Regions from separate parts of the Streptomyces sp. NPDC047130 genome, predicted to be linked through region 2. Evidence: riboswitches for the same ligand, from Rfam matches in the RefSeq annotation. Region 2 holds a riboswitch; the other holds the start of a gene.
The links. A riboswitch is a leader RNA that binds a small molecule or an ion and turns the genes downstream of it on or off. The one in region 2 is predicted to bind cobalamin.
Positions count from the first base shown of each region.

Region 1: linked by a shared signal. The riboswitch ahead of ABZ836_RS24790 (ABC transporter substrate-binding protein) and the one ahead of ABZ836_RS20685 (precorrin-3B synthase) in region 2 are both predicted to bind cobalamin.

Region 1 covers NZ_JBEYUK010000025.1:68,148-72,104, reverse strand. The annotation lists gene ABZ836_RS24795 (ferric reductase-like transmembrane domain-containing protein) at 1-977, opposite strand, end outside; cobalamin riboswitch at 1,182-1,372, shown strand; gene ABZ836_RS24790 (ABC transporter substrate-binding protein) at 1,413-2,489, shown strand; gene ABZ836_RS24785 (iron chelate uptake ABC transporter family permease subunit) at 2,486-3,550, shown strand; gene ABZ836_RS24780 (ABC transporter ATP-binding protein) at 3,547-3,957, shown strand, end outside.
Region 2 covers NZ_JBEYUK010000017.1:53,370-57,326, forward strand. The annotation lists gene ABZ836_RS20670 (LysR family transcriptional regulator) at 1-213, opposite strand, end outside; partial or broken gene ABZ836_RS20675 (MFS transporter) at 312-1,522, shown strand; gene ABZ836_RS20680 (FAD-dependent oxidoreductase) at 1,597-1,965, opposite strand; cobalamin riboswitch at 2,234-2,439, shown strand; gene ABZ836_RS20685 (precorrin-3B synthase) at 2,503-3,381, shown strand; gene ABZ836_RS20690 (precorrin-8X methylmutase) at 3,378-3,957, shown strand, end outside.

The sequences.
Region 1 (3,957 bases), on a different contig from region 2:
TGCGGGCTGCTCGCCGGCGCCTCGGCCGGCCGCTGTCTGCCTCCGTCATGACCGGAGACGACCACGACGAGGATGCCGACGACCACGGCCCCGGCGACCACCCTGCCCGCCGCCCGCAGCGCCCAGCCCGGCAGGGAGCCACCCGCACGCCGCCCCGGGGCGCCCAGTCGCTCCGCGCGCCGGGCGGGTCTCAGCAACCGCACCAGCAGCAGTACGGCGACAGGCAGTTGCAGCAGCCACAGCACCGTGCGGGGCCACTCGCCGTACCAGACGTTGGTGCCGTACAGCAGCGTGTGCCACACGCTCAGCACGTACACGACGATCACGAACCGGTGCAGCCGCCGCCAGGTGGTGGCGCCGATGCGGTTGCGGACGTAGAAGAGCAGGCCCAGCGGCACGGCCAGGTACAGGGCCGCCTGGCCGATGGGAAGGGCGATCTGCCCGGTCCCGGAGTCGTACCAGCCGGGCACGAAGGAGTCGGCGAAGCCGGTCCACAACCGCTTCAGCCACGCCAGCTCGGTCTCGTAGCGCACGAGTTCGGCCGCGAACATCAGCGCGTGCGCGAACATCAGAGCCATCGTCGTCAGGCTCGTGGTGCGGTGCCACCGCTCCAGGACCTGCCGGGGGACCGGTGACCGGTCGAGTCTCGGCCCCGACAGCAGCAGGCCGAGCACGACCGTGCCCCAGGCCCACAGCAGGCCCGACCACCCGAACGCCTGGCTCAGCAGGTACATCCAGTACGTGCCCGGGTCGTCCATGAACGGCATGACCGCGACCGTCGCCGAGTCGCCGGAGCCCATTCGCGCCCACAGGAACACGAAGACGGCGGCCGTGACCAGGACCGCCGCCGTCGCGTCGGGCACCGCGGCCCGCAGGTCGGCGCGCAGGGTGACCCGGCCGGCCGCGTGTCCGTCACGGGCGGGCGACGGGGTGGCACCGTCCTCCGGCGTCGTCCCGGGCGTCGTCTCCGGCGGCATCGTGCCCCTTCCGAAAGGCGTGCCACGGGCGGGGACTCGGCACGTGCGGCGGGAATGGCGGGAGTCACCAGTGTGGCCCGGACCCGCCGTCCACGCGGAGGCCGCATCCGGCCACATCGGCCGTGGGGGCACGGGCGTCCGGGCCGCGGATTCGCCCAGGGCGCCGCGGGCCGCTCGAGCGCGGCGTGGTAGCTTCCGAACGCCAGTCGCACTCGTGAACGCGGTCCTCCGCGTCCACGGGTCAGGGAATCCGGTGGGAGACCGGAACTGACGCGCAGCGGTAAGGGTGACGGGCGAGGCAGCAGCCACTGGACGACGGTCACGGCCGGGTCCGGGAAGGCGCCTCGCCGGGATGATCCCGAGTCCGAAGACCTGCTGGCGACCGAACGTCCACGCGACCCCGCGTATGGGTCCGACGCCGAGGAAGCCTCTGCCGTGCATCTGTCACGCCCCGTCCGCCGTTCCGCCCTGCTCCTGACCGGAGCGCTCCTGCTCACCGCCTGCGGTTCCGGGACCACGTCCGGCTCCGAGTCCGGCTCCGGCCCGTCCGCCGGGCCCGGCGGCTCCGGCAGCTCAGGCGGCTCCGGCGCCCAGGCCGTCACGTTCGAGAACTGCGGTCAGCGGGTGACCGTCGAGGCCCCGCCGCGGCGGGCCGTGTCCCTGAACCAGGGCACCACCGAGATCCTGCTCTCGCTCGGCCTCGCGGACCGCATGGCGGGAACCGCCACCTGGACCGACCCGGTGATGAAGGGTCTGGAGAAGGCCGACGCCGGGGTGCCCCGGCTCGCCGACAACCAGCCGTCGTTCGAGCGCGTGCTGGACGCCGAACCGGACTTCGTGGCCGCCTCCTTCGCGTCCACCCTGGGCAAGGGCGGCGTGGCCCCCCGCGAGAAGTTCACGGAGCTCGGCGTGCCGACGTACCTGTCGCCCGCCGACTGCGAGGGCAAGGACAACAGCGGCGGCGGCGACGGCTCCCGCACCGAACCCCTGACCATGGACACGGTCTACCGGGAGGTGCGGGACCTGGCCCGCGTCTTCGGCGTGGAGGAGCGCGGCGAGCGGCTGGTCGACCGGCTGCGGAGCCGCGTCGCCGACGCCTCCGCCGGGATCGACGCCGGGGACACCACCGTCCTGTACTGGTTCGCGAACCAGGAGTCGCCCTACATGGCGGGCTGCTGCGGAGCCCCCGGCGTCATCACCGACGCGCTCGGCGCGAAGAACGTCCTCGACGACAGCACCCAGGAATGGCCGCAGGTCAGCTGGGAGACCGTCGCCGACCGCGATCCCGACCTGCTCGTCCTCGGCGACCTCACCCGCAGGTCGCAGACCGCCGAGTCGGCCGCCAGGAAGATCGCCTTCCTGGAGTCCCATGCGGCGACCAGGAACCTCACGGCGGTACGGGAGAAGCGGTACGTGCTGCTCAGCGGGCAGGCGATGAACCCGACGATCCGCACCGTCGAGGGCGTCGAGAAGGTGGCCGCGGCGCTGCGCGAGCACGGGCTCGCCGGATGACCACGACCCTGCGCCCCTCCCCCGCCCGCCCGGCGCGGGGAGGCGGCCGCGCTCTGCCCGTCGTGGCGGGCGTGGGCGGCGGACTGGCGGTGCTCGCCCTGTCCGTCGCCGCGGCCGTCACCATCGGCCCGGCCTCCGTCGGGGTGGGCGACGTCTGGTCCGTGGTCGCCTCCCGCCTGGGCGGGGGCCCGTCGGAGCTGACCGCGATCCGCGAGGGCATCGTCTGGGACCTGCGGCTGCCGCGCACCCTGCTCGCCGCGGTGTGCGGCGCCGGACTCGCGGTGTGCGGCGCGGTGATGCAGTCGCTGCTGCGCAACCCGCTCGCCGACCCGTTCGTGCTGGGCGTCTCCTCCGGGGCGTCGACCGGCGCCGTCCTCGTGATCGTCGTCGGCGCGGGCGGCGGTGTCCTGTCCCTCTCCGGCGGCGCGTTCCTCGGCGCGGTCGGCTCGTTCGCGCTGGTGCTGCTGCTCAGCCACACGCTCGGCGGGACGACGGACCGGGTGGTGCTGTCCGGGGTGGCGGCGATGCAGCTGTTCTCCGCGCTGACCTCGTTCGTGGTGACGACGGCGGCCGACGCCGAGACCACCCGGGGCGTGCTGTTCTGGCTGCTCGGCTCGCTGAGCGGGGCCGGCTGGACCGAGGTGGGGCTGTGCTCGGCGGTCCTGGCGCTCGCCCTCGTGGTGTGCCTGGGCCACGCGCGCAGCCTGGACGCCTTCGCCTTCGGCCAGGACGCCGCGGCCACGCTCGGTGTCCCGGTCGCCCGGACCCGGCTGGTGCTCCTGTCCGTGACGGCGCTGCTGACCGCCGCGCTGGTCAGCTCGGCGGGCGCGATCGGCTTCGTCGGCCTGGTGCTCCCGCACGCCGCGCGGGCCCTCGTCGGCCCGGGGCACGCCCGGCTGCTGCCGGTGACCGCGCTCGCCGGGGCGGTGTTCCTGGTCTGGGCCGACACCCTGGCCCGTACCGTCCTCGACCCCCAGGAGGTGCCGGTGGGCGTGGTCACCTCGCTGATCGGCGTCCCGGCGTTCGTCCTGGTCCTGTACCGCACGAGGAGGACGCGGTGACGGCCCCGGTCCGGGGGCGGCCCGCCGGCACGCCGCCCGCCGCGGGGCCCACCCTCGCCGCCGACCGCGTGAGCCGCGACCTCGGCGGGCGGCTGGTCCTCGACGGCGTCAGCCTCGCCCCCCGGCCCGGCTCGGTGACGGGGCTGCTGGGGCCCAACGGCTCGGGGAAGTCCACGCTGCTGCGGCTGCTGGCCGGGGTCCTCGCCCCCACCGCGGGTGTCGTCGTCCTGGACGGGCGCCCGCTGGGCGAGTGGGGGCGCCGCGCGGTGGCCCGGCGGGTCGCCGTCGTCGAGCAGCACGCCGAGACCCTGGTCGAGCTGACCGTGCTGGACGTCGTCCGCCTCGGCCGCATCCCGCACCGGCGTGCCTGGACCCCCGCGACCGCGCCCGACGAGGCCGCCGTGCGC
Region 2 (3,957 bases):
CAGACTGCCGACGAAGGACTCCCCGAGCGGGGTCAGCCGTACCCGGCGGCTGGTGCGCTCGACCAACGGGGCGCCGATCCGTCCCTCCAAGGCACGCAGCAGCTGGCTCACCCTGCTCTGGGAGACGTACAGTCGCTCGCCCGCCCGGCCGAAGTGCAGTTCCTCGGCGAGGACGAGGAACGCCTCCAGCTCGCGGATCTCGATACCGCTCACGGAATCCCGGCCCCCTCAACCCGATCGAGTAATCCCACTCATAGAAGGATGAGGGATTGGCCGTTGTTCCCGGACGGCCCCGAGGGTTGGCTGGTTGCATGGCACAGACAGAGGAAGTCACAGGCAAGGCACCAAGAGAGGGGCAGGCGGGACGACGCGGCGGTTGGCCCGCGGTCGCCGCCGTCGCCGGGGCGACGTTCACGGTGGTCACCTCCGAGATGCTGCCGGTGGGGCTGCTCACCCCCATCGGCGACGCGCTCCGAGTGAGCGAGGGGACCGCCGGGCTCACCCTCACCGTCACGGGTCTCGTCGGCGCGCTCTCCGCGCCGCTGCTGACACCGTTGCTCGGCCGGTTGGACCGTCGGGTGCTGCTGTGCTCCATGATGGCGCTGCTCGCGCTGGGCAACCTGCTCGCGGCGTGGGCCCCCAACTTCGGGGTGATGATGATCGCCCGCGTCCTGGTCGGCATCGGCATGGGCGTGGTCTGGGCGGTCGCCGCCGGTCTCGCCGTGCGGCTCGTGTCCGGGACCTCCATCGGCCCGGCCACCTCACTCATCTTCAGCGGGATCGCGGTGGCCTCGGTACTGGGCGTCCCCGCCGGTACGTACATCGGCGAACTGGCGGACTGGGAAACGGCGTTCGTCGTCATCGCCGTCCTCGCCGTGGTGGTCCTGATCGCGCTCGCGGCCCTGCTGCCGCCACTCCCGGCCGAGCAGGACATCCGGCTCGGCGGTGTGCTGAAGCTGGTCGGCAACCCGCGGGTGGCGACCGGGCTCGCCGTGGTGGCGTTCCTGGTCACCGGCCACTTCGCCGCCTACACGTACGTACGGCCCGCGCTGGAGGAGATCTCCGGGGTCAGCCCCACGATGATCGGCACCCTGCTCCTCGTCTACGGCGTCGCCGGCGTCCTGGGGAACTTCGCGGCAGGCGCCGGCGCGGGCCGCTCCCCGCGCGGCACGGTCCTGCTGATCGCCCTCGTCCTGGCGGCCACCGTGGGGTTGCTGCCGCTGCTCGGCGGTTCGCTGCTGACGGCCGGTGTGCTGCTCGCGGTGTGGGGCATCTCGTACGGCGGCGTGTCGGTGAGCACCCAGACCTGGCTGCCGGCGGCCGCGCCACAGGCCCGCGAGGCGGCGTCCTCTCTCTTCGTGGGGGTCTTCAACGGGGCGATCGCGCTGGGCGCCCTGGTCGGCGGACTCACCGCGGACGGTGCGGGATCGAGGCCGTGATGTGGCTGGGCGGCGGCCTGGCACTCGCCGCCCTGCTGGTGGTCGCCCTGGGCCGGGCCCCGGAGAGCGGCCGACTCGGCTAGACCGCCGGCCGACCGCCACGCTCGTGCCTCCCGGGCCGCCCCTTCCAACCCGGGAGGCGACTCCCCGGACCGCGTCACCCCTGTACGCGGCCCGGGGCCTCCACCACCGACGTCAGGAAGTCCCGGATCAACGCCGCCCAGGTGGCGCGGCGGTACTCGATGTCGATGCCGTGCTCGTCCGCGAGGGCCAGGATGTCGTCCACGGCCTGGGCGGACGCCTCACCGATCCGGCGGGCCTCCTCGGGGCCGCCGAGGGCCAGCAGACTGCTGAACCGCGCCCACATCGGCATCAGGTAGTCCGCGTCGGCTCCGCTGGCCCCGCCACCGCGGATGTCGGCCCCGAGGAGCACGATGTCGGTGCCGGGCGCCCGGCGCAGGATCTCCAGGGCGGTCCACAGGCCGGTGAACCCGCCGGGGTCCGTGGATGTGGGCCGCCTCCTCACCGGCGCAGCGCGGATCCTGGCAGTCGACCATCGAGGACCTGCACCGGGCCGGGATCGAACCCCTGCGGCAGATCAGCGCGGCCGAGGCCCGCTCGGCGGGCCCGCGCCCCGTGACGAGGACCGACGGGAGCGGCCGGGGCCGGCGGCGGCGCCGGTGCCGTGGCATCGCCGTGCGGGGCGGTACCGGCGCGGGCTCGTTTCGGCGCCGGGGTCCGCCGGCGCGACGGCGACCCCGGAGCAGGCCCCCGCCCACGGCCCCGGAACGGCACGGTAGGCTCATCGGGCCAGTCGAACTCCACGAGGTGGGGTCAGGGAACCCGGTGCGACTCCGGGACTGACGCGCAGCGGTGAGGGTGACGGTCGGGCACGCGTGGGCGCGGTGAGCGCAGCGCAGCCACTGGAGCGACGCTCCGGGAAGGCGCCCGTACCGGAGGAACCCGAGTCCGAAGACCTGCTGGCGCTGGCGGTGACGGGCCGCCAGGTCGACCGCGGGCCCCGCGAACGGGTCCCTGACCTCGAAGGACTCGTGTGTCCCCGATGGATTCCGCGTTCAGCTCCGCACGCCGCGCGCGCCGCGACCGCTGCCCGGGCGTGCTCCGCCCCTGGCCGGCCGACGACGGCCTCCTGGTCCGTCTCCGCCTCGTCGGCGGCCGCCTCCCCACCGACTCCCTCACCGCCCTCTCGGCCGTCGCGGAACGCCACGGCGACGGCCGCGTCCACGTCACCGGACGCGCCAACCTCCAGATCCGCGCCCTGCCCGGCCACCAGGGCCGCCTCGGCACCGCCGTCCTCGCCGCGATCGAGGACACCGGCCTGCTGCCCTCGCGCACCCACGAACTGGTGAGGAACGTGATGGTCTCGCCCCGCACCGGCGTGACCGGCGGCCGGGCCGACCTGCGGCCGGTGGCCGGGGAACTCGACCGGCTGCTCTGCGCCGACCCGGCCCTCGCCGCGCTGCCCGCCCGCTTCCTCTTCGTCCTGGACGACGGCCGCGGCGACCTGATGACCCGCCCCTGCGACCTCGGCCTGGTGGCCCTCGACGCCGACGGCGCGCAGCTGCGCGTCGGCGACGCCTGGGGGCCGGTCGTCCCGCTCGGCGGGGCGGCCGCCGCCCTCACCCGCCTCGCCCGGGACTTCGTGGACGCCCGGGGGATCGGCCCCACGGCGCCCTGGCACGTCGTCGAACTGGACGTCCCCCTGAGCGAGTCCGTGCCTCCGGACCGGGGCCTGCCGAGCCCCGGGCCACCGCTGCCGCCGGGCCCGCTCCCCGAGGGCGGCCGGCACGTCCCCGTCACCGACGCGGGCATGTCCCCGCAGCTCGTCGCCGAACTGGTCGACGAGGCCCGCGCCGCCGGCGCGGGCGAACTCACCGTCACCCCCTGGCGCGGAGTGATCGTCCCGGGAGCCGCCGCATGACCACCACCACGGGGGCCCCGACGCCCCGCCGACCCGACCGCCACTACGACTACATCGCCGACGGACCGGCCATCTACGTCGACTCCTTCGCCACCATCCGCCGCGAGGCCCGCCTGGACCACATCCCCGCCGAGGCCGAACGCCTCGCCGTCCGCATGATCCACGGCGCCGGACAGGTCGACCTGGCCGACGACCTGGTGATCCACCCCGGCCTGGTCGGCGCCGCCCGCGCCGCCCTGCGGGCGGGCGCCCCGATCCTCTGCGACGTCACCATGGTCGCCACCGGAGTCACCCGCGGCCGGCTCCCCGCCGACAACGATGTCGTCTGCCTCCTCGGCGACGAACGCGTACCCGGCCTCGCCCGCCGCTGGCGCACCACCCGCACCGCCGCGGCGGTCTCCCTGTGGGAGCCGCTGATGGAGGGCGCGGTCGTCGCCGTCGGCAACGCGCCCACCGCCCTGTTCCACCTGCTGGAGATGCTGATCGACGGAGCACCCCGGCCCGCGGCGATCGTCGGCTGCCCGGTCGGCTTCATCGGCGCCGCCGAGTCCAAGCAGGCCCTCACCGAACTCGCCG